3 regions of the Nocardiopsis akebiae genome follow, and region 2 is predicted to be linked to each of the others. Evidence: riboswitches for the same ligand, from Rfam matches in the RefSeq annotation. Region 2 holds a riboswitch; each other region holds the start of a gene.
The links. Region 2 has a riboswitch for thiamine pyrophosphate ahead of thiD (bifunctional hydroxymethylpyrimidine kinase/phosphomethylpyrimidine kinase). Riboswitches for the same ligand answer to the same signal wherever they lie in the genome.
Positions count from the first base shown of each region.

Region 1: another riboswitch for thiamine pyrophosphate. It lies ahead of KGD83_RS24575 (ECF transporter S component); the one in region 2 lies ahead of thiD (bifunctional hydroxymethylpyrimidine kinase/phosphomethylpyrimidine kinase).
Region 3: another riboswitch for thiamine pyrophosphate. It lies ahead of thiO (glycine oxidase ThiO); the one in region 2 lies ahead of thiD (bifunctional hydroxymethylpyrimidine kinase/phosphomethylpyrimidine kinase).

Region 1 is NZ_CP074132.1:5,752,453-5,761,839, forward strand. Features, by position in the region: gene KGD83_RS24560 (enoyl-CoA hydratase/isomerase family protein) at 1-674, opposite strand, end outside; gene KGD83_RS24565 (energy-coupling factor transporter transmembrane component T family protein) at 732-1,550, opposite strand; gene KGD83_RS24570 (ABC transporter ATP-binding protein) at 1,573-3,186, opposite strand; gene KGD83_RS24575 (ECF transporter S component) at 3,189-3,809, opposite strand; TPP riboswitch at 3,916-4,023, opposite strand; gene KGD83_RS24580 (transglycosylase domain-containing protein) at 4,085-6,748, opposite strand; gene KGD83_RS24585 (alpha-1,4-glucan--maltose-1-phosphate maltosyltransferase) at 7,482-9,387, shown strand, end outside.
Region 2 is NZ_CP074132.1:5,298,558-5,307,944, forward strand. Features, by position in the region: gene rocD (ornithine--oxo-acid transaminase) at 1-408, opposite strand, end outside; gene KGD83_RS22670 (acyl-CoA synthetase) at 771-2,444, shown strand; gene KGD83_RS22675 (DUF368 domain-containing protein) at 2,933-3,862, shown strand; gene KGD83_RS22680 (DedA family protein) at 3,882-4,577, shown strand; TPP riboswitch at 4,704-4,802, shown strand; gene thiD (bifunctional hydroxymethylpyrimidine kinase/phosphomethylpyrimidine kinase) at 4,790-5,593, shown strand; gene KGD83_RS22690 (alanine/glycine:cation symporter family protein) at 5,694-7,112, opposite strand; gene KGD83_RS22695 (DUF6457 domain-containing protein) at 7,625-7,879, opposite strand; gene KGD83_RS22700 (glycosyltransferase family 4 protein) at 8,339-9,387, shown strand, end outside.
Region 3 is NZ_CP074132.1:2,315,859-2,325,245, reverse strand. Features, by position in the region: gene KGD83_RS10065 (polyprenyl synthetase family protein) at 1-247, shown strand, start outside; gene KGD83_RS10060 (DUF418 domain-containing protein) at 363-1,688, shown strand; gene KGD83_RS10055 (SDR family oxidoreductase) at 1,796-2,686, shown strand; gene KGD83_RS10050 (zinc-binding dehydrogenase) at 2,842-3,846, shown strand; gene thiE (thiamine phosphate synthase) at 3,917-4,585, opposite strand; gene KGD83_RS10040 (Rv2175c family DNA-binding protein) at 4,686-5,039, opposite strand; TPP riboswitch at 5,122-5,233, shown strand; gene thiO (glycine oxidase ThiO) at 5,202-6,398, shown strand; gene thiS (sulfur carrier protein ThiS) at 6,404-6,610, shown strand; gene KGD83_RS10025 (thiazole synthase) at 6,613-7,371, shown strand; gene pknB (Stk1 family PASTA domain-containing Ser/Thr kinase) at 7,807-9,387, shown strand, end outside.

The sequences.
Region 1 (9,387 bases), 450 kb from region 2:
CCGGTGTCCAGGTCCGTCTCCAGACCCCGGTCCACCGCCTCCTTGGCCGCGGCCAGCGCGACGGCCGGGCCCTGGGCGTACCGGGCGACCAGCGCCACGGCGGCCCGGTAGACCTCCTCGTCCGGGACGACCTGGTCCACCAGGCCGATCTCCCGGGCCTCGTCCGCCTTCACGTGGCGACCGCTGAAGATCATCTCCTTGGCCCTGGAGGCGCCGATCAGGCGGGGCAGGCGCTGGGTCCCGCCCGCGCCGGGGACGACGCCGAGCTGGATCTCGGGCACGCCCAGCCTGGCCCCGGCCCCCGCCACCCGGAAGTCCGCGGCCAGTGCCAGTTCCAGGCCGCCGCCGAGCGCGTACCCGGTGACCGCCGCCACGACCGGCTTGGGGATGCGGGCCACCAGGTTCAGGGCGCTCTGGAGGTCGCGTGCGTAGCCCAGCATCTGCGCGGCGGTGAGGTCGGCCATCTCCTTGATGTCGGCGCCCGCGACGAACACCCGCTCGCCGCCGTAGACGACCACGGCGCGCACGTCCGGGTCCTTGGCGACCCGGGCCGCGGCCTCGGCGATCTGCGCGGTGAGCGCGGCGTTGAGCGCGTTCACCTTCGGCCTGTCCAGCCGGATCACGGCCACGGCCGGATGGTCCGGATCGGTCTCCACACGCACGAACTCGCCCACGGTCTGCTGCCCCTCACTACTCGGACGTCACTGTCTCCGAACTGCTTACCACCCGGTTCAGGAGAAGAGCAGCACCAGGGTGCCCAGCCGGGCGGACAGGGTGTAGGCCGCCGCGAGGAGCAGGGCGGCACCCGCCAGCAGCAGCGTGTCCGCGGTCCGCCAGCGGCTCTCCCGGGCGCGGGTGCGCGGCCCGGTTCCGAAGGCGCGCGCGTCCATCGCCGCGGCCAGCAGCGTCCCGGTGCGGATGGAGCGCACCAGCAGGGCGAACAGGCGGCCGAAGAACAGCGCGACCGCCCTGACCGGGTTGCGCCCGGCCTCCAGCCCGCGCGCCCTCCGCGCCAGCGTGATCGTGCGCCACTGGTCGGCGAGCAGCGGGACGAGCCGCAGCGCCGCCAGCACGCCCATGGCGGGCCGCTCGGGGACCCGCAGCCGCTGTACCAGGCCGTCGGCGGTCTCCGTGGGGTCGCTGCTCACGGCTGCGAGCAGCCCGGGCAGGGCGATGGCCAGCAGGCGCACCGCGGCGCCCAGGGCACCCTCCGCGCCGTGCTCCCCGTACAGGTAGTTGACCAGCCCGCTGGAGAGCCCCATGAGCAGGAAGGGTCCGCCCAGGACGAGCAGGGTGCGCCGGTCGATCCCGCTGAACGGCAGGAGCAGCAGGACGCCCGCCAGCACCGCACCGCCGGTGACGGCGTCCACGGCCGGGACCAGGCCCACGCCCAGCAGCAGGGCGGCGAGCAGTTTGGCCGCCGGGTTGAGCCCGACCAGCCAGAAGCGCGCCCCGCCGTCCGCGGGAGCCTCCAGGGTGAGCGCGTCCCCCGCCGGGGCGCCTGCCCCGTCCCGTTCCCCGACCCCGTCCGGGACACGGTCCCCGTACACGGGTGCGTCCGGAAGCCTCCGGTCAGCCACGGCTCCCCCTTCCCGCCGCCGCGCGCACCGCGGGCCCGGGCCGCTCCGCCCCGGCGCCCGCGTCGGGTGCGGCGGTCTCGTGGACGGCTCGGCCCCCGGCCACGCGCACCCGCGCGTCGGCCAGGCGTCGCAGCAACAGGTCGTCGTGGGTGGCCATGACCACCGCGCGGCCCGCGGACCGCAGGGTGGCGAGCAGCTCCACGAGTTCGGTCCAGGTCCGGGTGTCCTGGCCGAAGGTGGGCTCGTCCAGGACGAGCGCGTCGGGTGCGTGCGCGGGGCCCGAGCTGAGCGCCGTGGCCACCGACAGTCGCCGCTTCTCACCGCCCGAGAGCGTGTAGGGGTGCACGTCGGCCAGCGCGGACAGGCGCAGGCGCTCCATCAGCTCGCCCACCCAGGCCTCGGTCTCGGCCTCGCCCGTACCGGCGCGCAGCGGGGCGAAGCGCAGCTCGTCGCGTACGGTGGCGGTGACGAACTGGTCCTCGGCGTGCTGGAAGACCGTACCCACGTGCCGGGCCAGCCTGCGGGCGGGCCAGCGCACGAGCGGGCGCGGGTCGGCCCCGGCCAGCGGCCCGCGCGGCAGCACCGCTCCCCGGTGGGGCCTGGACAGTCCGGCGAGCAGGGTCAGCAGCGTGGACTTGCCCGCGCCGTTGGGGCCGGTCAGGGCGGTCGCGGTCCCGGCTCGGACGGTGGCGTCCACCCCCTCGAACACCGTGCGCCGCGGCGCCGCGCGCACGCCGAGCTGGCTCGGGGTACGCGCCGTGACGCCCACGGCCTCCAGCAGGGGCTCACCGCCCGGCGCGGGCTCAACGGCGGGCGCGGGCTCGTACCCGGGAACCCACACGCCCTGCGCTGCCAGCGAGCGACCGTGCTCGGCGAACACGGTCGCCGGCGGCCCGTCGGCGACGACCCCGCCGCCGGGCGCCACGACCACGACCCGGTCCACCAGGTCCACGACGTCGGCCACCCGGTGCTCGACCAGCACCAGGGTCGCCTCGGTCTCGGCGAGCAGGCGGGCCAGCACGCCCCGCACCAGCGCGGCCCCGGCCGGGTCGAGGTTGGCGGTGGGCTCGTCCAGCAGCAGCAGTCGGGGGCGCATCGCCAGGGCCCCGGCGATCACCAGGCGCTGCTTCTCACCGCCCGACAGCGCGCCGGTGGGATGGCGCGGTCCGTACGGGAAGCCCACGGCCTCCAGCGCCTCGTGGACGCGGGGCCAGATGAGGTCGGGGGCCACGCCCAGGTTCTCCGGGCCGAAGGCGACGTCGTCGCCCGCGCGCGCCATCACCAGCTGCGTCTCGGGGTCCTGGCTGACCAGGCCGACCGAGCCACGGCTCCGGTCGGCGGGCTCGCCGTCCAGGAGCAGGGTGCCCTCGTGGTCACCGCTGATGGCGGCGTCCTCGCCGGTCAGACCGGCCAGCGAGTGCAGCAGGGTTGACTTGCCCGCGCCGGAGGCGCCCAGCAGCAGCACGCGCTCACCCGGCTCGATCACCAGGTCCACGCCGCGCAGCGCGTGGGACTCGCGGCCCGAGTGCCGCCAGCCCCAGCCGGAGAGCTCCACGCGCGCGCCGGGGCCCCCGGCCGCCGTCCGGCGCCCGTTCGCGGAGGCCACGGTCAGCCCCTCGCGGACGGGAAGGGGGCCAGCGCCCCGGAGCGGGCCAGGGCGGTGGTGAGCAGGCGGGCGCCCACGCCCGCGATGAGGGCGGCGCTGACCACCACGATGACGCCGTAGGTGATCTGGTAGGACAGCGGCCAGGTCACGTTGTAGGCGAGGTTGTCGCGGATGGCCGGGGAGACGCCCGCGACCGCCGCCGCGAGGACGGCCACGCCCATGCCCCAGCGGCGGTAGCCGAAGGCGAGGAAGACGAGCTCGGGCAGGATGCCCTGGAGGGCGCCGTCGAGGATGACCATGATCCCCCACTGGGTGCCCAGGAGCGCCGACACCGAGGCGGCGGCGATGGCGGTGAGCAGGGCCGCGCCGGGCTTGCGGATGATCAGGCCGCCCAGCACGCCGGAGATCAGCCACATGCCGTAGACGACGGCCTGTGCGGGCGGGAAGCCGACGAACAGGGGGGTCGTGACCGACCAGACGATGTTCCAGAGCCAGAAGACCACGCCGACCGCGACGCCGATGACGGCGGCCACGACGATGTCGACGGTGCGCCAGCTACGCAGCCGGTCGAGGACGTCGCGCCGGAAGCCGGTGCCCTGGGGGATGGTGGTGTTCCTCTTCATGCGGTGTCCCTTCGCCGGGGGATGCGAGGGGCCCGTGCGGCCGAGAGCGGCGCCGGGACGCGTTCCGCGCGCCGGGACGTCCCCGGTGCGCGGGAGCCCGCCACCGGTGACGGTTCCTACGACTTCCTTCGCTGGCATGACCCAGATCAGGTGTGTAAGGGTCTGCGGCCTGGTGCCGCACTCTCAGCGCTCGCGCGCTCCCCTGTCGGTTTCATCAATACGAACACGGGGGAACGCCGCAGTGTTCCCGGGTCCCGTCAGCGCACGTCGGGGCCTCAGTCCCCGGGACCGGCACCGCCCTCGGGCACCTGCGGCTGCGGGGGCGTGCCGTTCCAGGGCGCGCCGCCGCCCCCGCCCGGCGACTCGCCGCCGCCGGTACCGCCGCCACCGCCGTCGCCTCCACCGCCTCCGGTGTTCCCGCCTCCACCGCCGGTGCCGCCGCCACCGCCGGTCGAACCTCCGTCCCCGCCGGTGCCGCCGCCTCCGGTGTTCCCGCCTCCACCGCCGGCGCCGCCGCCTCCGGTCGAGCCCTCGCCGCCTCCGGTACCGCCACCACCGCCGGTCGATTCCCCACCGCCACCGCCGGTCGAACCTCCGCCCCCGCCGGTGCCGCCACCGCCGGTCGAGCCGCCGTCGCCCCCGCCGTCACCCCCGCCGTCACCGGCCGCGAGGCCGCCGTCACCGGCACCGCCGCCTCCACCGGTGTCGCCGTCGTCGCCGTCGCCACCGCCGCCCGACGGCTTGTCCGAGGCCTTGCCGTAGACCTTCGGCGAGGGGGCGAACTCCTCCTCCGGCAGGCCCGCCACGGCCTCGCGCATGGTGGCCTGCCAGATCGGTCCGGGCAGCGTGGCCCCGTAGACGATGCCGTAGTAGCGGTCCCCGATGGTCACGCCCTGGAGGGTGTGCTGCTCCCCGCCCCGGATGTCGCCGACCACCACGGTCCCGGCCAGGTTCGGGGTGTAGCCCGCGAACCACGCGTAGGCCGCGCTGTCGGTGGTGCCGGTCTTGCCCGCCACCGGGCGTCCGATCTCCAGGCCGTTGGCGGTACCGCCCTCGAAGGTCTGCTGGAGCAGGTGGTTGACGCCGTCGGCGACCTCGGTGTCCAGCGCGCCCTCCTCGCACTCGGTGCCCACCTCGATCTCCTCGCCGTCCTCGCCCTCGACGAGGACCGAGGCCACGGGGACCGGCTCGCAGTAGGTGCCCCGGGAGGCGAAGACGGCGTAGGCGCTGGCCATGGTTAGCGGGGAGACCTCCTGGTCGCCCAGGGTGAAGGAGCTCCACACCTGCAGGTCCTCGCCGTCCGCGCGGTGGACGCCCAGGCTCTGGGCCATCTCCGCCGTCTCGCACAGGCCGACGCGTTCCTGGAGCTGGGCGAAGTAGGTGTTCACCGAACCCTTCGTCCCGCTGATCATGTTGTGCTCGCCGCCGTCGCTCTCCCCGGCGTTGCCCACGTCCCAGGGCGCCATCCTGCCGCCCTCGCAGTTCTCCAGGCCGCTCACCGTCGTGGACTTGGGCGAGGAGAAGCTGGTGTCGTACTTGAGCCCGGCGTCCAGGGCTGCGGCGAGGGTGAACGGCTTGAACGTCGAACCCGCCTGGTAGCCCAGCGACCCGCCGTCCTCGTGGTCCACGGACAGGTTGATCGAGGTGGTGCCCGGCTCGTCGTCGAAGCCGTAGCGCATGTTCTGGGCCATCACCCGCACCCGGCCGGTACCGGGCTCCACGAGGACCTCGGCGGCGAACTTGTGGGAGTCACCCGCGGGGACGTAGCGCTCGATCGCCTGCTCGGCGGCCTCCTGCATGTCCAAGTCCAGGGTGGTGCGCACGGTGATGCCGCCCCGCTCCAGCATCCCGTCGCGCTCCTCCTGGGTCCCGGCGAGCGCGTCGGAGCCGCCCAGCCACCGCATGACGTAGTCGCAGAAGAAGGGCTGCTCGCTGCTGAAGCAGCTGCCCGCGCGCGGGGTCTCGTCGACCTCCAGGCCCCGGCCCTTGTACTCCTCCGCCTCCGCGCCCTCCAGGTGTCCGGTGGCGACCATCCGGTCCAGCACCAGGTTGCGGCGCTCGACGGAGGCCTCCGGGTTGGTGAGCGGGTCGTAGTACGAGGGCGCGCGCACCAGCGCCACGATCGTGGCGGCCTGCGCGGGGTCGAGCTCGGAAGCCGGGACGGAGAAGTAGCGCTCGGCGGCGACCTCGATGCCGTACGCGTTCTGGCCGAAGTAGGCGAGGTTGAGGTAGCCCTCCATGATCTCGTCCTTGGTGAGCTTCTCCTCCAGCTCGATGGCGTAGCGCAACTCCAGCACCTTGCGGGTCAGGGTGCGCGCGTTGGCGCTCGCCAGCTCCTCCTCGGTGTCGGCCTGTTCCATGAGGAGGTTCTTCACGTACTGCTGGGTGATGGTGGACCCGCCCTGGGTGTTGCCCAGTGCGGTACGGACGGCCGCGCGCAGCGTGCCGCGCAGGTCCAGCCCGGCGTGCTCGTAGAAGCGGTCGTCCTCGATCGCCATGAGGGCGGCGGGAACCCAGGGGCTGATCTCGTCCAGCGGCACCACGTCGCGCTCGCGCTCGGCGACCTCGGCGATCGGTTCCCCTTCGACGTCGGTCAGCAGCACGCGCTCGGACGGGCGCGGCACGGCCAGGTCGCTGGGCAGGGCCATGAAGGCCGCGGCGGAGTCCTTGGCCGCCAGCCCGAGACCGCCGGCCCAGGGCATGACCAGCGCAGCCGTGAGCAGACCGGCGACCGCGCTGGTTCCGGCCAGGCGCTGGACCGTCTCCCGGCGGTCCCCCGTCGGGCCCGGTTCCGACACCTTTCGGCGCAGGACCTCGGCCCACCGCCGGACACGCGGGCCCGCGGCGGCCGCTACCGCGCGGGAGAGGGCCCCGCGCCGGTTCCGGCGCGGGGCCTCGTGCCGCCGCCCGCGCGGCGGACGCTGGTTGGACTCCGTCACGTCGCCCCCTACGTCCGTGTGCCGCCCCGCCCGCGGGACGCGCGGGCAGGCAACTCCGCCGACCACGCTCTCAGGGCGGACGTAAAGGGCGGACCGGGTTGACGGGCGCGTCAGCGAAAAACTTCCTCAATAACAAGCAAAGCACCACATAGCGAACATATTTCGTCAATCACCATGAAACAAGCGCGTCACACAACCGGCACCGGGGGCTCGGACACGGAGGAGAGCGATCGGGCCACGGGCGCCCGAATCCGGGACAAAAGTTCCTTAGGCGACTATCCGGTCACGCACGGATGTCCGGAATACGGCCATACAGCTCGCGCGTGCATTCGGTCATCCCTACCCACCGCAGCACACCGTCCAACATGACCGATCAGTTTTCCGTCATTTCCACAGAATGCATCGGAAAACAACCACAGAGGCACCTGAATCCACTGCGCCCTTATGACCGAATTGAGAGGTTTACTCAGCAGAAACCCGACAAACACCTGCTCTTAGTACACACACCCACTGTGATGAGGATCACAGAAATTATCCGGCCCTGGCACTCCGCCAAACACCACAAGAGGGCAGACGATAGACAGCGGAGGGCACCGAAGCCTTAATCCGGACAGTTTCTGTTCCGGATGCTCCGTGAACTCCGTCTTGCCCTGGATTAACTTCCGGTTATTTCCGCCTGCCGAAAAACAGCACGGTTCCGCAACGTCGAACCACGACAATTACGGTGTAGCCAGTGATCGGACGCCTGCCCATCCTCGATATCTCTCCAGAGAACGACCTCGGACCGGTGAAAGCCGTTCCCGGCGAACGCTTCACCGTGGGAGCGACGGTGATCCGCGAGGGCCACGACTCCCTCGCCGCGGGCGTCGTCGTCTACTCCCCCGAGGGACGCCGCGAACAGCTCGTCCCCATGCGCGAGCACGCCCCCGGCACCGACCGCTACGAGGCCTGCGTCAGCCTCCCCGCGGAGGGAACGTGGTCCTTCGCCGTCGAGTCGTGGACCGACCCCTTCGCCACCTGGCGCCACGTCGCGGGGGTCAAGCTCCCGCTGGGCCAGGACACCGAGCTCGTTCTGGAGGAGGGCGCCCGCCTGCTCGCCCGCGCCGGTCGACGGGTCCCGCGCCGCCCCTTCCTGAACGCCGCCGCCAAGGCGCTGCGCGACACCTCGACGACCCCGGTGGAGCGCTTCGAAACGGCGCTCACCCCCGAGGTCCTGGCCGAGATGGAGCGCGCTCCCCTGCGCGAGCTGGTCACCAGGTCCAGGCGCACCAGCGTCGTCGTCCACCGCGAGCGCGCGCTGTTCGGCTCCTGGTACGAGTTCTTCCCGCGCTCGGAGGGCGCCCAGGTCGACACCGCGCCGGGCCAGGAGCTCTCGGGCACCCTCGCCACCGCGGCCAAGCGCCTGCCCGCCATCGCCGACATGGGCTTCGACGTGGTCTACCTCCCGCCGATCCACCCGGTCGGCACCACCCACCGCAAGGGCGCCAACAACGCCCTGACCGCCGGCCCCGGCGACCCCGGTTCGGTGTGGGCCATCGGGTCGGCCGACGGCGGCCACGACGCGGTCCACCCCGACCTGGGCACCCTCGCCGACTTCGACGCCTTCGTCGCCGAGGCACGCGAGCACGGCATGGAGATCGCCCTGGACCTGGCCCTGCAGTGCTCCCCCGACCACCCCTGGGTCACCGAGCACCCCGAGTGGTTCACCGCCCGGGCCGACGGCTCCATCGCCTACGCCGAGAACCCGCCCAAGAAGTACCAGGACATCTACCCGCTCAACTTCGACCGCGACTTCAAGGGCCTGTACGCGGAGGTCCTGCGGGTGGTCGAGCACTGGATCGCCCACGGCGTGCGGATCTTCCGCGTCGACAACCCGCACACCAAGCCGGTCGCGTTCTGGCAGAAGCTGCTCGCCGACGTCGCCCACAGGCACCCCGACGTGCTCTTCCTCGCCGAGGCCTTCACCCGCCCCGCCATGATGCGCACACTGGCCAAGGTCGGCTTCCACCAGTCCTACACCTACTTCACCTGGCGCAACGGCAAGGACGAACTGACCGACTACCTCACCGAGCTGAGCCGGGAGAGCGCCCACTACCTGCGGCCCAACTTCTTCGCCAACACCCCGGACATCCTGCACGCCTACCTCCAGCACGGCGGTCGGCCCGCGTTCGCCGTCCGCGCCGTGCTGGCGGCCCTGCTCTCCCCCACCTGGGGCGTCTACTCAGGCTTCGAGCTGTGCGAGAACACCCCCGCCGGACCGGGCAGCGAGGAGTACCTCGACTCGGAGAAGTACCAGTACCGCCCCCGCGACTGGGCCGCGGCCGAGGCCTCCGGCGAGACCCTCGCCGGCCTCCTCACGCTGCTCAACCGGCTGCGCCGGGAGCACCCGGCCCTGCGGGAGCTGCGCAACCTGCGCTTCCACCACGTGGACCGCCCCGAGATCGTCTGCTTCTCCAAGCACCGGCCCGGCACCGGCCCCAAGGACCCCGACGACGCCGTGATCGCAGTCGTCAACCTCGACCCGCACCGCGCACGCGAGGCGACGGTGCACCTGGATCTGCCGTCCATCGGCCTCACAAGGGAGGAGGAGCTCAGGGTGACCGACGAGCTGACCGGCCGTTCCTACACCTGGGGTGCGG
Region 2 (9,387 bases):
GGCCACCTTGATGCCTGTCTCCACCGCCTCGGCGCCGGTGTTCATCGGCAGGACCTTCTCCTTGCCGACCATGTCGGCGAGGGCGCTGACCCACGGGCCGAACTGGTCGTTGTAGAAGGCACGGCTCGTGAGGGTCACCCGGTCGATCTGCCGGTGCGCCGCCGCGAGCAGGTCGGGGTTGTGATGGCCGAAGTTCATCGCGGAGTACCCGGCCAGGCAGTCCAGGTACTTCCTGCCCTCGACGTCGGTCACCCAGGCGCCACGGCCCTCGGCGATCACGACGGGAAGGGGTGAGTAGTTGTGCGCCGACCGCGCCCGCGCGAGCGCGATGTGGTCCGCGCCGGAGAGTGCCTCTCCACCGGGGTTCCCGGCGGAGTCCCGCTGCCCCAGGTTCTGGGTGTTGCCCATCTAGCAGCTCCGATCACCATTGACCGATGTCAGACAGTTGATACCCACCATCGGGCCGGATCGCGCCCCTTCGGCGGGAGGTCCCCAAGAGTTGAGCAGATGATCCGGTGAGCCCACAAGGGGTGGGGCAGATCACAGCCCGGGGGCGATGCCCGAAAACCCGTCCGCGAAACGCCGCGCACACCCTCTGAGCGGGGCCGTCGCATCCATGGTGACCTGCGATAACGCCCCTGGTGACGCGCTCCACAGCCCCGACGGCGGTCGGGCCGCCCCCCGAGGGGTACGGTCGCACCATCAGCCAGTCAGCCGCCGCGAGCCCCGAGCCGTGGACGGCCCCGTCGACCGTGCCCGGGAGGTCAGGCGTGCCCACCTCCGCGTCCCCGGACGCCCCCTTCTCGCTCTCCCGCCTGTTCGCGGCGGTCGCCGACGCCGTGCCCGAGCGGACCGCCCTTGTCGCCGGCCCCCGTCGGCTCACCTACCGCGCCCTGCGCGAGCGCTCGCTGCGGCTGGCCCGCCACCTGGTCGGCGCGGGCGTGCGCCCCGGCGAGCACGTCGCCGTCCTGGCCTTCAACCGCGCCGAGTGGGTGGAGTCCTTCCTCGGCGTCCTGCGCGCGGGAGCGGTCCCGGTCAACGTCAACTACCGCTACGTCGCGGGCGAGCTGCGCCACGTCCTGGCCGACTCGCACGCGGTCGCGCTGATCGCGGAGGACTCTCTGGCCGGGGCGGTGGACACGGTCCGCTCCGACCTGCCCCGGCTGCGCCACGTCCTGCTCGTCGCGGACGGCTCCGCGCGCGGGACGCGGGGCCTCGACTACGAAGAAGCGCTGGCCTCGGCGCCCGAGGACGCGGTCCTGCCCCCTACCAGCGGCGAGGACCACTACCTGCTCTACACCGGCGGCACGACGGGCTACCCCAAGGGCGTGCTGTGGCGGCAGGCGGACATCTTCCGCGCGGCCCTGGAGCGCCGCGCTCCGGGCACGCCCAGCGCCCGCACCCCGCGGGAGGTGGCCGAGCGCGCCACGCGCTGCTTCGAGCAGCGCATGCTGGTCCTCGGTCCGCTCATGCACGCGGCCGGACAGTGGAACGCGCTGAGCATGCTGCTGTGCGGCAAGCGGGTGGTGCTGTCCACCGACCGCAGCTTCCGTCCGGACCGGGTGCTGGAGACGGCGCACCGGGAGGGCGTGCACGCGCTCCAGCTGGTGGGCGACGCCATGGCCCGCCCGCTGGCCCGCCACCTGCTCACCGAACCGGGGCTGTGCCCGGACCTGGCCTCGGTCCGCTCCGGCGGCACCCCGCTCACCCCGGCGGTGCGCGCGCTGTGGCACGCCTGGCGCGAGGACGTGTCCCTCTCCGACGCCTACGGGGGCTCGGAGACGGGCGTGTGCGGGTCGGCGACCGGCGCCGAACCGGCCGGTCCGGCGGAGGCCCCCTCCGGGGGCGGTCCCTCGGGCAGCCGCAGCTTCACCATGGGCGGCAGCATCGCGGTGCTGGACGCGTCCCTGCGCCCGCTGCCCCCGGGTTCGCGGGAGGTGGGGCGGATCGCGCGCACCGGACGGATCCCGCTGGGCTACTACAACGACCCACTGGCGACCGCGCGCACGTTCCCCACCGACGCCGGGGGGCGCCGCTGGGCGCTGTCGGGCGACTTCGGGACGTGGGACGCAGACGGCTCGATCGCGCTGCTGGGACGCGGCAGCGCGGTCATCAACACCGCGGGGGAGAAGGTCTACCCCGAGGAGGTGGAGGCCGCGCTCAAGGCGCACCCCTCGGTGGAGGACGCCATCGTGGTGCCCTCGCCCGACGAGTACCTCGGGCAGCGGGTGACCGCGCTGGTCTCGCTGGCCGCGAACGCCCGTCTGGAGGAGGCGGAACTGCGCGCGTACTGCCGGGTCCGGCTCGCCGGGTTCAAGGTGCCGCGCACCGTGCACTTCGTGGACCGGGTGCGGCGAACGGCGGTCGGCAAGCAGGACTACCGGTGGGCGGCGTCCGTCACCGGGACCGGTTCGCCCGCTCCTGCCGCCCCTACCCTTCCCTGAGAGCCGGTCCGCCCTCCGGGCCCCGCCGGGGGCTCCTCCACGGGCCCGGGGACGGACTTGGGAACGGGTGCCGGCCGTGCCGGAGACGGCGCTGGCGGCCGGGCACCCGGCCTCCCCGGCGGTCTGCTGCGGAACTGCGCACCCGGGCGGTACCGGACCCTTCATTTCGGGCACAGGTTCAATATGGACTTACCCAGCCGAAACAGGGGTTTCACAGGGCGTCGGCCGCTCTGGACCCCCTCCGCCACCGCTAGACTGGCGTCGCCTGGTCCAAGGCCCCACGGTTTCCCCTCCCCCGTTCCGACCGGTTCGCACACTCCCGGCCGGGGCCGACCGGTCCGCCCCGCCTCCGGTCGAGGCCGTGGACCGCGAGGACCACCTTTGACCCACCCCTCCACCCGTGCACACGGTGCGCGTGCGGTGACACCACTAGGACGGAGGACGGCGCGCTTCCCCGGGCCCCGCCCGAAGCGCTCCCAAGAACCCAGATGCCCAACTCAGTAGGCAGCTACATCTTCAACGCGGTGCGCGGCGGCGCCGTGGGCGCCTCGGAGGCCCTTCCCGGTATCAGCGGCGGCACGGTCGCCCTCATCGTCGGTCTCTACGACAAGCTCATCGGCGGCGCCGGCCACATGGTCAGCGGTGTCAGGCGCTACGTCACCGACGTCCCGCGCGGACGCGGGAGGGAGCGCGCCCAGGAGCAGTTCCGCCAGGTGGACTGGAGCGTGCTGGTCCCCGCGCTCGTCGGCATGGTGGCCTTCCTCGGTATGGCGGCCGTGGTCCTCGCCCCGCTGGTCGAGACCCACACCCAGTACGCGTACGCGCTGTTCTTCGGCCTGGTCCTGGCCTGCCTGTGGATCCCCTACACCGGCGCGGGCCGCAGGTGGCGGGCCTGGCACTACCTCGTCGCCCTGGTCTTCGCCGCGGGCGCGTTCTTCCTCACCGGCCTGCCCGGCGCCAACCTGCCCACCCACCCGGTCGTCGTCTTCCTCGCCGCGGCGGTGGCCGTCTGCGCGCTGGTGCTGCCGGGGCTGTCCGGATCCTTCATCCTGCTCACGCTGGGTCTGTACGAACCCACGATCAGCGCGGTCGGGGACATGGACATCGCCTACCTCTCGGTGTTCGCGCTCGGCATGCTCACGGGCCTGTCGCTGTTCGTGAAGCTGCTCCAGCACCTGCTGGAGAACTTCCACCACATGACCCTGGTGGTCCTCACCGGCCTCATGGCCGGTTCGCTGCGCGCCCTGTGGCCCTGGCAGGACGAGGACCGCACGTTCCTGGCCCCCACCGACGTCCCGGTGACGGTCGGCCTGATGGCGGTCGGCTTCGCGATCGTGGCGGCGGCCATCGTCTGGGAGCGCCGCAAGCGCCTCCGGATGGAGGAAGCCGAACTCCACCGGTCCCCCACCCACGTCTGAGAACGGGAACGACAACCGCATGACAACGAATCTGCTGATGACCGCGGCCTCGACGACGGACGTCGACGTCGCCCACGAGTACGAGGGGTTCATCGGGTGGGTCCTGAACCTGATGACGACCCTGGGCGAACCCGGTGTCGGCGTGGCGCTGTTCATCGAGACCTTCTTCCCGCCGATGCCCAGTGAGGCGGTCCTGCCCGGCGCCGGGTTCCTCGCCTACGCCGGGCACATGAACGTGTGGCTGGCCATCCTGTGGGCGACGATCGGCTGCCTGGTCGGCGCGTGGGGCTTCTACGCGATCGGCGCGCTCCTGGGCCGCGAGCGCACGGCCTGGCTGGTCGAGAAGACCCCGCTGCTGGAGATCGAGGACTTCTACAAGGCCGAGCGCTTCTTCGCCCGCTTCGGCGGCGTCGCCGTCCTGCTGGGCCGGTGCGTGCCCCTGGTCCGCAGCTTCATCTCGGTGCCCGCCGGGATCGAGCGGATGCCCCTGTTCAAGTTCTCGCTGTACACGGTCATCGGCTCCGCGGTGTGGAACACCATCTGGATCGGCCTCGGCTACGTGTTCGGCCCGGCCATCGAGCCCGTTCTGGTCCAGTGGAGCGGTGTGATCAGCAACATCGTCGTCGTGCTCATCGGCCTGCTGGTGCTGTGGTTCATCCTGGCCCGCGTCTACAAGCGGACCAGGGCCCGCCGGACCGAGGGCACCTCCGCCTGAGCCCCCGCTCCCCGTGAACCCCTCCAGGGGTCCGCCCGCGTCCCCGGGCGGACCCCTTCTGCGTTCTGTGGGTATCCTGCCCGGAACGCACCACAAACACATCATGACCGGGGCCGCCGACGCGGCTCCGGAGGCGCGGGGTGCCGGGACACGTTCCCGGCTGAGAGCACACCCGTCGAACCTGCCCTAGTTAGCACTAGCGAAGGAACGCCATGAGCGCGTACAACATCGTGTCCATCGCCGGCAGCGACCCCAGCGGGGGCGCGGGCGTCCAGGCCGACCTCAAGGCCTTCTCCGCGCACGGGACCTTCGGCATGACGGTGATCGCCGCGCTGACCGCCCAGTCCACGCTCGGGGTCGCCGGGGTCCACCCGATCCCCGCGCGCTTCGTCGCCCACCAGATGGACACCCTCTTCACCGACGCCGTCGTGCACGCGGTCAAGGTGGGCATGCTGGGCACCTCGGAGGTCACCGAGGCCGTGGCCGAGGCGATCGACCGCCACACGCTGCCGAACGTGGTGGTGGACCCGGTGATGGTCGCCAAGAGCGGGGACCGCCTGCTGGAGGCCTCGGCCGTCGACGCGCTGCGCACCAAGCTCCTGCCACGCGCGGACCTGGTCACCCCGAACCTGCCCGAGGCCGCGGACCTGCTGGAGGAGCCCGAGGCGACCGACCTGGCGTCGATGCGCGCCCAGGCCTGGCGGCTGCTGGACCTCGGCCCGCGCAGGGTCCTGCTCAAAGGCGGCCACCTGCCCGGCGGGGAGAGCGTCGACGTCCTGGTCGCCCGGGACGCCGACCCGGTCGAGTTCCGCGCCCCGAGGGTGGCCACCCGCAACACGCACGGCACCGGGTGCACGCTGTCCTCCTCGATCGCGGCCCTGCTGCCGCAGCGGCCGGACGTGGCCGCCGCGGTGGGCGACGCCAAGGACTACCTGACCGAGGCCATCCGGCGCGCCGACGAGATCGACGCGGGCGGCGGACAGGGCCCCGTGCACCACTTCCACGCCTGGTGGTAGGGGCGGCGTCCGGAGGAGGGAACGCCGAGGGGGGACCGGCTCCGCGCCGGTCCCCCCTCCTCGTCACCGTCCTCCGGTCGGGCTCGCGGCCCCTACCGGGTCAGGCCTTGGTCACGTCCTCCATGACCTTGTCCGGGTCCCTCCAGTCGGGGTGGGCGAAGAACTTGCGCGTCTCCGCCGCGATGACCGGGGACAGGAGCAGGAGCCCGATGAGGTTGGGCAGGGCCATCAGGCCGTTGGCGATGTCGCTGAACAGCCAGACCGAGTCCAGGCTGGCGACCGAGCCCACGTAGATGACGGCGATGAACACCAGGCGGTAGGGCAGGACCAGGCGGCGGCCGCCCAGGAACACCATGCAGCGCTCGCCGTAGTAGGCCCACCCGAGCAGGGTGGTGAAGGCGAACACGGCCACCGCGACGGCCACGATGACGGTACCGGCCGGAGCGAGCGCCGGGCTGATCGACCCCAGGCCCTCGGAGACCGCGCTGCTGGTCATCAGCGAGCCGTCCTCGCCGCCGGCGGACCAGACACCGGTGGTGATGATGACCAGGCAGGTCATGGTGACCACGATGATGGTGTCGATGAAGGTCTGGGTCATCGAGACCATCGCCTGGCGGACCGGCTGGCTGGTCTTGGCCGCCGCGGCGGCGATGGCACCGGTGCCCAGGCCCGACTCGTTGGAGAAGATGCCGCGGGCGAAGCCCTGCTGGATGGCGAGCATGATGCCCGCCCCGGCGAAGCCGCCCGTGGCCGCGGTGCCGGTGAAGGCGTCGGTCACCACGAGCTGGAGCGCGGGGAGGATGGCGGCCCAGTTGGCGGCCAGGATGACCAGGCAGACGCCCACGTAGCCGATGATCATGATCGGCACGAGGCCGGAGGCGACGCGGCCGATGCTCTTGATGCCGCCGAGGATGACGGCGCCCGCGAGGACCACGAGGGCCAGGCCCACCATCCACGGCTCCAGCGGCGTGACGCTGGTGATCTGCTGCGAGACGGCGTTGGCCTGGGTGCCGTTGCCGATCCCGAAGGCGGCGATGGCTCCGAAGACCGCGAAGGCCACGCCCAGGGTGGTGCCCAGGCCGCCCGGTATCCCGTACTTGAGGTAGTACATCGGGCCGCCGCTCTGTTCGCCCTTGGCGTCGGTACGGCGGAACTTCACGCCCAGGAGGGCCTCGCTGTACTTGGTGGCCATGCCGAGGAAGCCGACGACCCACATCCAGAACAGCGCGCCGGGTCCGCCGACGCCGATGGCGAGCGCGGCACCGGCGATGTTGCCGACGCCGACGGTGGCGGCCAGGGCCGTGCTCAGCGCCTGGTAGTGGGAGATGTCGCCCTCGACGGAGGCGTCCTCCTTGCGCCGGACGAGGGCGAGCCACAGCGCGTGGGGCAGCCGCAGGAGCTGGAGCAGGCGGAGGCGGACGGTGAGGAACAGGCCGACACCGAACAGCAGCGGAATGAGGACGAAGGGCCCCCAGATGATGCTGCTGACGATGCCAGCCATTTCGAGGAGCTGGTCCACAGGGGATCTCCCTATCGGTGAGTGTGTGGGGACGGGGGTCGCCGGTAGCGAAGTACGGGGGATCCGACGCCCTCGAGATCGCGTCGGCACTGGGGGAAGGCCCGCGATACCGGCACAGAATCGCATCGACGCGTAACAACCGCATCACACGTAACCCACATGCCTGTTTCTTCGGGAACTTCCGGTTTCCCTTCCGCGTACCTCCCGGGTGCGGGCGGTGCCTTCCGGCAGGCTTCCGCGCTGGCCGGGCCCTGGCTCCGGGACCGGGGCCGGGCCCGGACGTCGGCGGACCCGAGGGCGCCGGTGCGGCCCGCGCGCGACCCGGTGGGGGCGGCCGGTGCGGACGGCCAGCCGACGCGACCGTGTCGAGCCGGTGCGGCTCCGGCGGGCTCAGGGCGCCGTGTTCCTCACGGACACGGCCGCGACGGCGCCGCCGGAGGCGGCCGGAACGGACGGAAGGGCCCGTCGGTACGGACGGAGCGCCGCCGACCGGCGCGGACGGCGGCGGGGTGTCAGACGCGGTCCTCCTCGTCGACCTGGGCCAGGGCGAGCCTGCTGAGGACCGCCGCGGCCTCGTCGGGGTCCGCGCCCTGACCCACCGCCACGCCCAGGAGGTAGGTGGTCAGGGGCGCGGCGGGCCGGGCCACGGAGTGGGCGGCGTCCCGGGCGAGGTCGAGCACACGGTCGACGTCCTCCTTGCGGAGGGGTTCGGTGCCGGTCAGGCCCAGTTCACTTCGGACTGCTTCGGCCCATTCCACGAGGGTCACCGCATGACTCCTTAGAGCAATATATTGGCTACATTCAGCAATCATATCCACCGGGGAGTCACCCGGCGGACACACGGGCGCACGGGCGCGGTCACCGACCGCTCGGACTGCCCACGCCTGGTCTTCGGGCGCGGTTCCCCCGTACCCAAACCGAGGTTCACCCCACGAGCCTAGCGTCGGAGACAGCCGTCCCCGGCGTAGGCAGCCGTCCCCCCGGCGTTGGGAGCCACCCGCATGTCCCCGACCGACCGTACGTCTCCGGCCACGCGCACGTCCCCGGCCGCTCACCGCCCCTCGTCCGCACGCGCACCCTCCGTGCCCTCGGCCGCTCCCAGGACCGCGGCCGACCACGCGTCCGCTCGCGTTCCCGCTGCCGGGCACCGCGCCGCGGCGGCACACACGCCCCCGTTCGACCGCGTGCCCCAGGCCGACGCCCGGGGCCGGCTGAGGGTGGCGATCGTGACGGAGTCCTTCCTCCCCCAGGTCAACGGGGTGACCAACTCCGTGTGCCGGGTCGCCGACCTGCTCGCCGCGCGCGGCCACGAGGCCCTGGTGCTGGCCCCCGGGCCCGGCCCCTCCTCCTACGCGGGTTTCCCGGTGGTCCGGCTGCCCTCCGTGCCCCTGCCGTTCTACCGCGACTTCTCCGTGGGGCTGCCCGCACGGCGGGTGATGACCGCGGCGATCCGCGCCTTCTCCCCCGACGTGCTGCACCTGGCCTCGCCCGCCCTGCTCGGGGCGGCGGCCGTGGAGACCGCCCGCCGGTGGGCGCTGCCGACCGTGGCGGTCTTCCAGACCGACCTCCCCGGCTTCGCCGGGCGCTACCGCCTGCCCGGCGGGGACGCCCTGTGGTCGCTGCTGCGGCGCACGCACGCCGCGGTGGACCGCACGCTGGCACCGTCCTCGGCCACCATGGAGGCGCTGTCCGCGCGCGGGTTCCCCCGCCTGGACCTGTGGCGCCGCGGGGTCGACGCCCAGCGCTTCTCCCCCGCGCACCGCGACGAGGGACTGCGGCGCGGGCTCGCCCCGAACGGGGAGGCGGTCGTGGGCTACGTGGGACGGCTGGCCAGGGACAAGCGGGTGGAGATGCTGGAACACGTGTCCCGCCTGCGCGGGATCAGGCTGGTCGTGGTGGGGGACGGCCCCGAACGGGCGCGGCTGCGCAGGCGGCTGCCCGACGCGGTGTTCACCGGGCAGCGCACCGGCGGCGACCTGTCGCGCCTGTACGCGTCCATGGACGTGTTCGTGCACACCGGCGCGGACGAGACGTTCTGCCAGGCCGTCCAGGAGGCGCTGGCCTCGGGGGTGCCGGTGGTGGCCCCGGCCTCGGGCGGTCCGCTGGACCTGGTGGTGCCCGAGCACAACGGGCTGCTGTACGCCCCGGACTCGGTGCGCGAACTGCGGGTGGCGGTGGGGCGGCTGGCCCACAACCGCCAGGTGCGGGAGCGGATGGCGCGGGGCGCGCGCCCCTCGGTGGAGCACCGTACGTGGGAGGCGGTCGGTGAGCAGCT
Region 3 (9,387 bases), 3.0 Mb from region 2:
GGCGCGCGCCGGGGCGGCCGACGCAGAGCGGTTCCGCTCGCTGCTGGGGGCGCCGGACCTGTCGGTGTCCTCGGTGGAGTGGATGTGCTCCCTGATCGAGGGCTCGGGCGCGCTGGCCGTGTGCGAGGAGATGATCGCGGAGTACGCCGACCGGGCCGTCGCGGCCCTGGACGGCCCCGAGCTGGACGAATCCGCCCGCGAGCCGCTGCGCCAGCTGGTCGTGGCCGCCACCTCGCGCTCCTCCTGAGGGTCCTTCCCTAGGGGGCTTTCCCGGGTCCGCGCCCGCCGGGGACCTGTTGTGCCCGTCCGCCCGCTCCGGTTGAATCGCTGACACGACATATCGCGAAACCGGGGGGTCTCCCATGTCTGGGCACACCGTTTCCCGCGGTCCGGTCGGCGCGGGTGAGAGAGCCCTCGCACCGGACCTGGCGCGCGGGTTCATGCTGCTGTTCATCGCGCTCGCCAACACGGCCTGGTACCTGTGGGCGCTCCCGTCCAGCGGGGGCGGGGTCCATCCGGAGCCCGGCGGCGCGCTGGACCGGATCGCGCAGTTCACCATCGTGATGGCGGTGGACATGCGCAGCTATCCGATGTTCGCCTTCCTGTTCGGGTACGGCATGGTGCAGCTGGCCCGGCGCCAGGAGGCGGCGGGCTCGTCCGCACGGGAGGTGAACGCGCTGCTGCGCCGCCGCAACCTGTGGCTGCTCGCGTTCGGCTTCGTCCACGCCCTGCTGCTGTGGATGGGCGACATCCTGGGCGCCTACGGCCTGGCCGGGCTGCTCCTGGGCTGGCTGTTCCTGCGGCGCAGGGACGCCACGCTGCTGGTGTGGGCGGGGGTGTTCACCGGGCTGGCCGCCCTGCTCGCGGCGTTCAGCCTGCTGGGGCTGGCCTTCATGCCCGCGGACGCCCCCTCCTCCGCCGCGTTCGGCATGGACCGGACGGCCGCCAACATCGGCGACGCCTCGATCCTGGGCGCCGCGCTGGGCCGCGTCGCGGCCTGGCCGCTGATCACGCTGGGCCAGGGACTGCTGGGCATGGTCGTGCCCGCGGCGATCCTGCTCGGCTACTGGGCCGCGCGCCGCCGGATCCTCGAGGAGCCGGGCGCGCACCTGGGGCTGCTGCGCTGGACCGCGGCCCTGGGCGTCGGCGTGGGATGGCTGGGCGGGCTGCCCATGGCCCTGGCCCAGATCGGGGTCTGGGACCTGTCCCCCGCGCAGGCGGGCATGCTGACCATGCCGCACATGGTGACCGGACTGGCCGGCGGTCTGGGCTACGTGGCGCTGATCGCGCTGGCGGCGCACCGGATCCAGCGGCGCGGTCGCGCGCCGGGCGCGGTGGTCGGCGCGCTGTCGGCGACCGGCAAGCGCTCGCTGTCGGCCTACCTGGCCCAGTCGGTGCTGTGCGCGCCGCTCCTGGCGGCCTGGGGCCTGGGGCTGGGCGGCGGACTCGCCTCGTGGTCGATGGCCCTGTTCGCGGTGGGCGTGTGGCTGGTGACGGTGGCGGCGTCCTACGCGCTGGAGCGCGCGGGCAGGCGCGGACCGGCCGAGGCGCTGCTGCGCCGCCTGGCCTACCGCCGCCCGGTGGCGCGGGGCGCTCGGGAGGCGGAGGAGCCCGGGAGCGCGTCGGGTCGGACGGTCGGGCACGGACCGGCCCGGGGACCGGCGGACGGCGGGCGTCCCGCGCCCTGACCCCGGCGGCCCCGGGGGAGCCGAACCCGCCGCGCCCGACCCCGCGGCGCAAAAAGGCGCGTGCCGCTCAGCGTCCGGCACGACCTCGTAACGCAGGATGGGGTGTCATGGGCGACGATCACACGACAAACCACACCATAGGGGTGACGGGGGCGACGGGGGCGCTGGGCGGGCGGGTCGCCGCGCGGATCGCGCGGCTGGGCAGGCCCCAGCGGCTCATCGTACGCGACATCAACCGCGCTCCCGAGTACCCCGGCAGCAGCGCTGCGATGGCGGCCTACGAGGACTCCACGGGCTTCGAGCGGGCGTGCCGGGGGGTGGACACGCTGTTCCTGGTCTCGGCCACCGAGTCCGAGGACCGGATCGACGTCCACGTGAGCGCGGTGGACGCCGCGGTCAAGGCGGGGGTGTCCTGGATCGTCTACCTGTCCTTCCTGCGCGCGGGCCCGGCGTCCACCTTCACGTTCGCGCGCACGCACTTCTTCACCGAGGCGCACATCCGGTCCACGGGGGTGCGCTACACCTTCCTCAGGCCCAGCCTGTACCTGGACCTGCTGCCCGACTGGGTGGACGGCGGGGGCGCGGTGCGGGGCCCGGCCGGTGACGGCCGGATCGCGTGGGTCTCGCGCGACGACGTGGCGGACGTGGCCGCGGCCGTGCTGACCGATCCCGCGGCCGCGCGCGCCTCGCACGACACCAGCCACGACGTCACCGGCCCGGAGGCGCTGTCCCTGGGCGCGACGGCGGAGAGGCTGAGCGTGCTCACCGGTCGCTCGGTGCGCTACGTGCCGCAGACACGGGAGGAGGCGCTGGAGTCGCGCCGCGGCGACGCCCCCGACTGGGCGGTCGAGGGCTGGGTGACCTCCTACGCCGCGATCGCCGCCGGGGAGCTCGACGTGGTCTCGCCCGCCGTCCCCGACCTGACCGGCCATCCCGCCCAGTCCATCGAGGGCTTCCTGCGGCGCCACCCCAGCGCGCTGTCGCACGTCGCGGTCTGACCGCGGCCCGCCCGCGCGCCGCGCCGTGCGCCCGTGCGGGGCGGGCCCCCTGTGCCGTGGATCTCCCCCGACACCCGACCCTTGACCTCAACAAACATTGAGGTAAGAGGCTGAGCGGTGTCGGAGACAGGCAGTGCGCACCGAGGGAGAACGGCATGCGAGCGGTACAGGTCCGGGAGTTCGGCGGTCCGGAGGTCCTGGTGGTCAGGGACGTGCCCGAGCCCGAGGCGGGACCGGGACAGGCACTGGTGGAGGTCGCCGCGGCGAACGTGATGTACCTGGACACCCTGGTCCGCGGCGGCTGGGGGCTGGACTACTTCCCCGTGTCTCCCCCCTACGTCCCCGGCGCGGGCGTGGCAGGGCGGGTGGTCCGGATAGGCCCGGGCGTGGACCCGGGCTGGGAGGGGGCCGCGGTGGTCGCCGGCACCGGGCACACGGACGGGACGCCGGAAAGGCCCGCCCTGCCCGTGGACGGCTACGCCGAGCGGGCCGTGGTCCCGGAGTCGGCTCTGGTCAGGGTGCCCGAGGAGGTGGCGCCCCGGGCGGCGCTGGCCCTGCTGCACGACGGGCCGACCGCGCTGGCGCTGGAGCGGGCGGCGGGCTTCGGGCCCAGCACCGCGGTCCTGGTCGCCGCGGCCGCCGGAGGGGCGGGCAGCCTGGCCGTCCAGTTGGCCCGCAGGGCCGGGGCACGGGTCATCGGCGCGGCCAGGGGCGGGGCCAAACTGGCCCTGGTCCGCGAACTGGGCGCTCAGGAGACCGTGGACTACTCCGAGCCGGACTGGCCGGAGCGGGTGCGCGCGCTGACCGGCGGCGCCGGGGTCGACGTGGTCCTGGACGGCGCCGGGGGCGCGCTGGGCGCGGCGGCCTTCGCGACCCTGGCCGACGGCGGCCGGTTCGTCGGCTACGGCTCGGCGGGCGGAAGCTTCACGGATGTGGACGCGCGGGAGGCCGCGAGCCGCGGGATCGAGGTCCTGGGGCTGTTCGACCTCAAGAAGGCCGAGGACGACCGACGGGACGACCTGCGGCTGGTGCTGGAGATGGCCCGCATGGGCAGGATCACCCCGCACGTGGGCCTGACACTGCCGTTGGAGCGGGCCGCCGAGGCGCACGCCGCGCTGGAGGGGCGCACGGTGCTCGGCAAGGTCCTGCTGCTTCCCTAGGACCGGGCGGCACCGAACGGCCGGGCCCCGGCGGAGCGGCTCCGGCGGGCGTTCGGCGCCCGGCCGCCGGTCAGCCCCCGGCGCGGGCCGCCAGGCGCTGGCGCAGAGCGGCGGCCGCGGCCCGGGGGTCCTCCGCCTCCGTGATCGCGCGCACGACCACGACCCGGCGGGCCCCGGCGTCCAGCACGCGGTCGATGTTGTCGGCGTCGATCCCGCCGATGGCGAACCAGGGGCGGTCGGTGCCCAGCGCGGCCGCCTCCTCCACCAGCTCCAGCCCGGCGGCCGGGCGACCCGGCTTGGTGGGCGTCGCCCAGGTCGGTCCGACGCAGAAGTAGTCGCTGCCGGGCTCCTCGGCGGAGGCGGCCGCGGCGGCGACGTCGTTGTTGGAGCGGCCGATCACGGGGTCGGCGCCGATGATGTCGCGGGCCATGGGCACGGGCAGGTCCCGCTGGCCCAGGTGGAGGACGTCGGCGCGCACGGCGCGGGCGATGTCGGCGCGGTCGTTGACCGCGAGCAGGGCGCCGTACCGCTCGCACGCCTCCTTCATCACCTCCAGGGCCGCGATCTCCTCGCGCGCCTCCAAGCCCTTGTCCCGGAGCTGGATGATGTCCACTCCCCCGGCAAGGGCCGCGTCGGCGAACTCGGCCAGGTCGCCCCGGCCGGTCCGGGCGTCGGTGCACAGGTACAGAAGCGATGCGTCCAGGCGCTTGCGCAGGCTGGTTCCGTGGCTGGTCCTCACACGGTCCACCCTAGGCCCTGGCGCGTTGGGACCCAAGGGGGAGGGACGCGGCGGCGCGCCCCTCCCCAGCAGTTCACGAACGGGCCCGTGGGGCCGCGGACTAGAAGGCCAGGCTCTGGGCCCGGCGGCGCACCTCGGTGCCCCGGTTCTCGCGCATGGCCTGGATCGGCGTGCCCGGCAGGGAGTCGTCGGGGGTGAACAGCCAGCGCAGGGCCTCCTCGGAGGAGAAGCCCGCGTCGGTGAGCAGCAGCAGCGTCCCCGGCAGGCCCTTGACCAGGTCGTCGCCGTCGATGAAGGCCGCGGGGATGGAGAGTTCACCGTCGCGGACCACACCCATCATGCGGTTCTCGCGGATCAGCGTCTTGATCCGGTTCGGGCTCACGCCCAGCGGAGCGGCGGCCTCCTTGAGGGTCAGCCAGTCGCCGATCAGCGTGTCGATGTCGCGTTGTGTCACACCACCAATCTGCCACATCCGCGCACCTCCTTCCCCCCGGCACGGCGTGCGCCGGCCACGGGTCCTAGAATGGGGACGGACCCCTACATCCCGCGGGAGCCGGGTGGGACCCGGCTGAGAGGGAGGCTGTGAGCCTCCGACCGCACGAACCTGATCCGGATCATGCCGGCGAAGGGAGTGGAAGCCACAGCCGTGCGCACCTCCGACGATTCCCACCGCGACCGCGTCGTCGTGGTCGGCGGCGGCCTGGTCGGGCGGGTCACCGCCTGGCGGGCCGCCCAACGCGGACTGAGCGTCACCCTGGTCGAGTCCGACCCCGCCCGCGCCGCCTCCACCGTGGCCGCGGGCATGCTGACCCCCGCCACCGAGGCGGCGTTCGGCGAGGAGCCCCTCATGGAGCTGGGCATCCGCTCGGCCCGCATGTACGCGGACTTCGTCGCCGAACTGGAGGAGGCCAGCGGCCTGGACGTGGGCCACCGCGCCACCGGCACGCTGCTGGTCGCCTTCGACCGCGACGACCTGGCCGTCCTGACCGAACTGCACGCGCTCCAGCGGAGGCTGGGCATCGCCGCCGAGCGCCTGACCGGCCGCGAGTGCCGCCGTCTGGAGCCCATGCTCGCCCCGTCCGTGCGCGGCGGCGTCCTGGCCCCCGACGACCACTCCGTGGACCCTCGGCGGCTGCTGCGCGCCCTGGCCGCGGCGGGCGGGCGCGCGGGCGTCACCGAGGTCCGCGGGCTGGTCGGGGAGGTCCTCTCCCCCGGCCCCGGGGGCGCCCGGCTGGGCGTGCGCCTGGCCGGGGACGCCGCGGCGGGCCAGATCCTGCCCGCGCACCAGGTGGTGCTGGCCGCGGGCTGCTGGGGCAACGGCGTCGCGGTCCCCGAACCCGTGGTCCCGCCGCTGCGCCCGGTCAAGGGGCAGCTGCTGCGCGCCCGGGTGCCCGACGGGGAGCCGCCGCTCGTGGGCCGGACCGTCCGCGGCCTGGTCCGGGGATTCCCGACCTACCTGGTGCCGCGCGCCGACGGCGAGGTAGTCATCGGCGCCACCCAGGAGGAGCTGGGCCACGACACCTCGCTCACCGTCGGGGGACTCTGGCAGGTGCTGCGGGACGCGCGTGAACTCGTCCCCGGGGTGAGCGAACTGGAGGTCACCGAGACCTGCGTCGGGCTGCGCCCCGGCTCCCCCGACAACGAGCCCCTCCTGGGGCCCACCCGGGTCCCGGGACTGCACCTGGCCGCCGGGCACTTCCGGCACGGGGTCCTGCTGACCCCGGTGACCGGTGAGGCCATGGCCGGGGCCCTGACCGACGGAGACCTGCCCGAGTACGCCCGCCGTTTCACGGCACGACGCGCAAGTAGGTAGTAGCAGTGGAACTGATCATCAACGGCGACCGCCGCGAGTTCGCCGACGACACGACCGTGGAAGCGGTCGTGCGCGACCTGACCGGCGCCGAGGCGCCCGGCGGTGTCGCCGTGGCCGTCAACGACGAGGTGGTCCGCCGGACCGCGTGGGCCGCGAGCCCGCTCAACCAGGGCGACCGCGTGGACGTCCTCACCGCGGTGCAGGGAGGCTGAGGATGAACGACGACCTCGTTATCGCGGGAACCTCCTTCGGGTCCCGGCTCATCACCGGAACCGGCGGAGCCCCCTCCCTGGAGGTCCTGGAGGAGGCCCTGATCACCTCCGGCACCGAGCTGACCACCGTGGCGATGCGCCGGGTGTCCCCCGGCGCCCGGGGGTCGGTGTGGGACGTCCTGACCCGCAACAAGATCCGGGCGCTGCCCAACACCGCCGGGTGCTTCACCGCCGTCGACGCGGTGCGCACCGCCCGCCTGGGCCGCGAGGCGCTGGAGACCGACTGGGTCAAGCTGGAGGTGGTGGCGGACGAGCACACGCTGCTGCCCGACCCCGTCGAGCTGCTGGAGGCCGCCGAACAGCTGGTGGACGAGGGCTTCACCGTGCTGCCCTACACCAACGACGACCCCGTGCTGGCCCGGCGCCTGGAGCAGGTGGGCTGCGCCGCGGTGATGCCCCTGGCCGCCCCGATCGGCTCGGGGCTGGGCATCCGCAACCCGCACAACCTGGAGCTGATCGTGGAGCAGGCCGGTGTGCCGGTCATCGTGGACGCGGGGATCGGCACCGCCAGCGACGCCGCCCTGGCCATGGAGCTGGGGTGCGACGCCGTCCTGCTGGCCACGGCCGTGACCCGCGCCCAGGACCCGGTGCGCATGGCCGCCGCGATGCGCGACGCCGTGCGCGCGGGCCGCGGCGCGCGCCTGGCCGGCCGCATCCCCGTGCGGCGCTACGCCCAGGCCTCCTCGCCCTCCGTGAGTTAGGCCACCGGGCCCCGCTCCCCGTTCCGGCCCCGCCGACCGGTGCGTCCCGCCCGGGAAGTTTGGCGGCGTCCTCTACCGTGGAACGAGTGCGCGGCCCCGCAAGGGCGCATCCCGCACACCACGACAACCCAGGCGCGAGCGTCCCCACCGCCGACGGAGCGGGCCTCACCGGGAACGGGGCGACCCGACGACCGGTGGGTCACCCACCGCCGGAACCGGGAGGGCCCCGGCCGGGGCCCGTCCTCCGGGGAGACCGAACAGGCCTCCCCGGGGTCCCACCGGCCCCACCGACACCGGAACGGGACGGCGCGACCGCGAACCGCCGGGCAGACCTGGCGTGGGCTTCCGCTATCGTGTCGGTTCGACACCCGGTGTCGGGTACGCGCCACCGGCCGCGACAGCCCGCGCTCCCCGCAGCAAGGACACTACTCCGCCGTGGACATGACGACTTCCGACCCGCTCGTAGGCGCCACCCTGGACCGACGTTACTTCGTGGAGTCCAGGATCGCCGGAGGCGGGATGGCGACCGTCTACGTCGCCCACGACCTGAGGTTGGACCGACGGCTGGCCCTGAAGGTGATGCACCCTTCGCTGGCCCAGGACCCGACCTTCGTGCAGCGCTTCATCAACGAGGCGCACTCCGTCGCCAAGCTCTCCCACCCCAACGTCGTACAGGTCTTCGACCAGGGTGAGGACCAGGGGCACGTGTTCCTGGCCATGGAGTACGTACCCGGGCGCACCCTGCGCGACCTGCTCAAGTCCCGGGGCAGGCTCGGTGCCCACGACGCCCTGAACGCCATGGCCCCGGTGCTGGCCGCGCTCGGCGCCGCCCACCAGGCGGGCATGGTCCACCGCGACGTCAAGCCCGAGAACGTCCTCATCACCGAGGACGGCCGGGTCAAGGTCGCCGACTTCGGCCTGGCGCGCGCCGTGGAGCAGTCCAACCAGGGGCTGACCCGCACGGGCACCCTCATGGGCACGGCGGCCTACCTGGCCCCCGAGCAGATCGAGAGGGGCGTCGCCGACGCCCGCAGCGACGTGTACGCGGCGGGCATCATGCTCTACGAGCTGCTCACCGGCAGCCAGCCGCACACCGGCGAGACGCCCATCGCGATCGCCTACCAGCACGTCAACGAGGACGTCCCGCGCCCCTCGCACTTCCTGCCCGGCCTGCCCGCGGAGGTCGACGCGCTGGTCACCAAGGCCACCGAGCGCGACCCCAGGTACCGTCCCAGCAACGCGGGCCAGTACCTGGCCAAGGTCCTGGCGGTGCTCAACGGCCTGCCCGCGGGTCCCCCCGCCCCGGCCGCCGACCAGGCCCCGCTGACGCCCGTCGCCCCGGCGGCGGCGACCACGGCTTCGGTGACCGCGCCCCAGCTCATCGCCGGGGGCGCCGGTCCGGGCACCGAGAACGCGACCATGGTCGTGGACATGGCCTCGGCCGGGCTCGACGACGGCCGCTACGACGACTACGACCGCGGCAAGGACGGGTACGGCGGCGACGACGGGTACGACGACTACCGTGACGGCCCCGACGACCGGCGCCGCCGCAACCTGCTGGTCGGGATCGGCGCGGCGGTCCTGGCGATCGTCCTGCTCGGCGCGGGCTGGTGGTTCCTGGTCGGCCAGTACGAGAACGTCCCCGACGTGGTGGGCAGCGACCCCGAGGCCGCGAGCCAGATGATCCGCGACGAGGGCCTGCGCTACGACCTGTCCTCCGAGGCCGTCTACAGCGAGGCCGAGCCGGGCACGGTCGGCGAGACCGACCCGGAGGCGGGCGCCCGCCTGTCCCCCGACGACGTGGTCACCGTGTACCTGTCCAAGGGCCCGCAGACGGTGGAGATGCCCGACCTGGTCGAGATGGACGCCGCAAACGCCCTCAAGGAGCTGGAGGACCTCGGCTTCGACCCGGACAACATCGTCCAGGAGGACGTGAGCTCCACCGAGGTCGAGCCCGGCGCGGTGGTCTCCACCTCTCCCGAGGCGGGCGCGGAGGCCGACCGGGAGGAGCAGGTC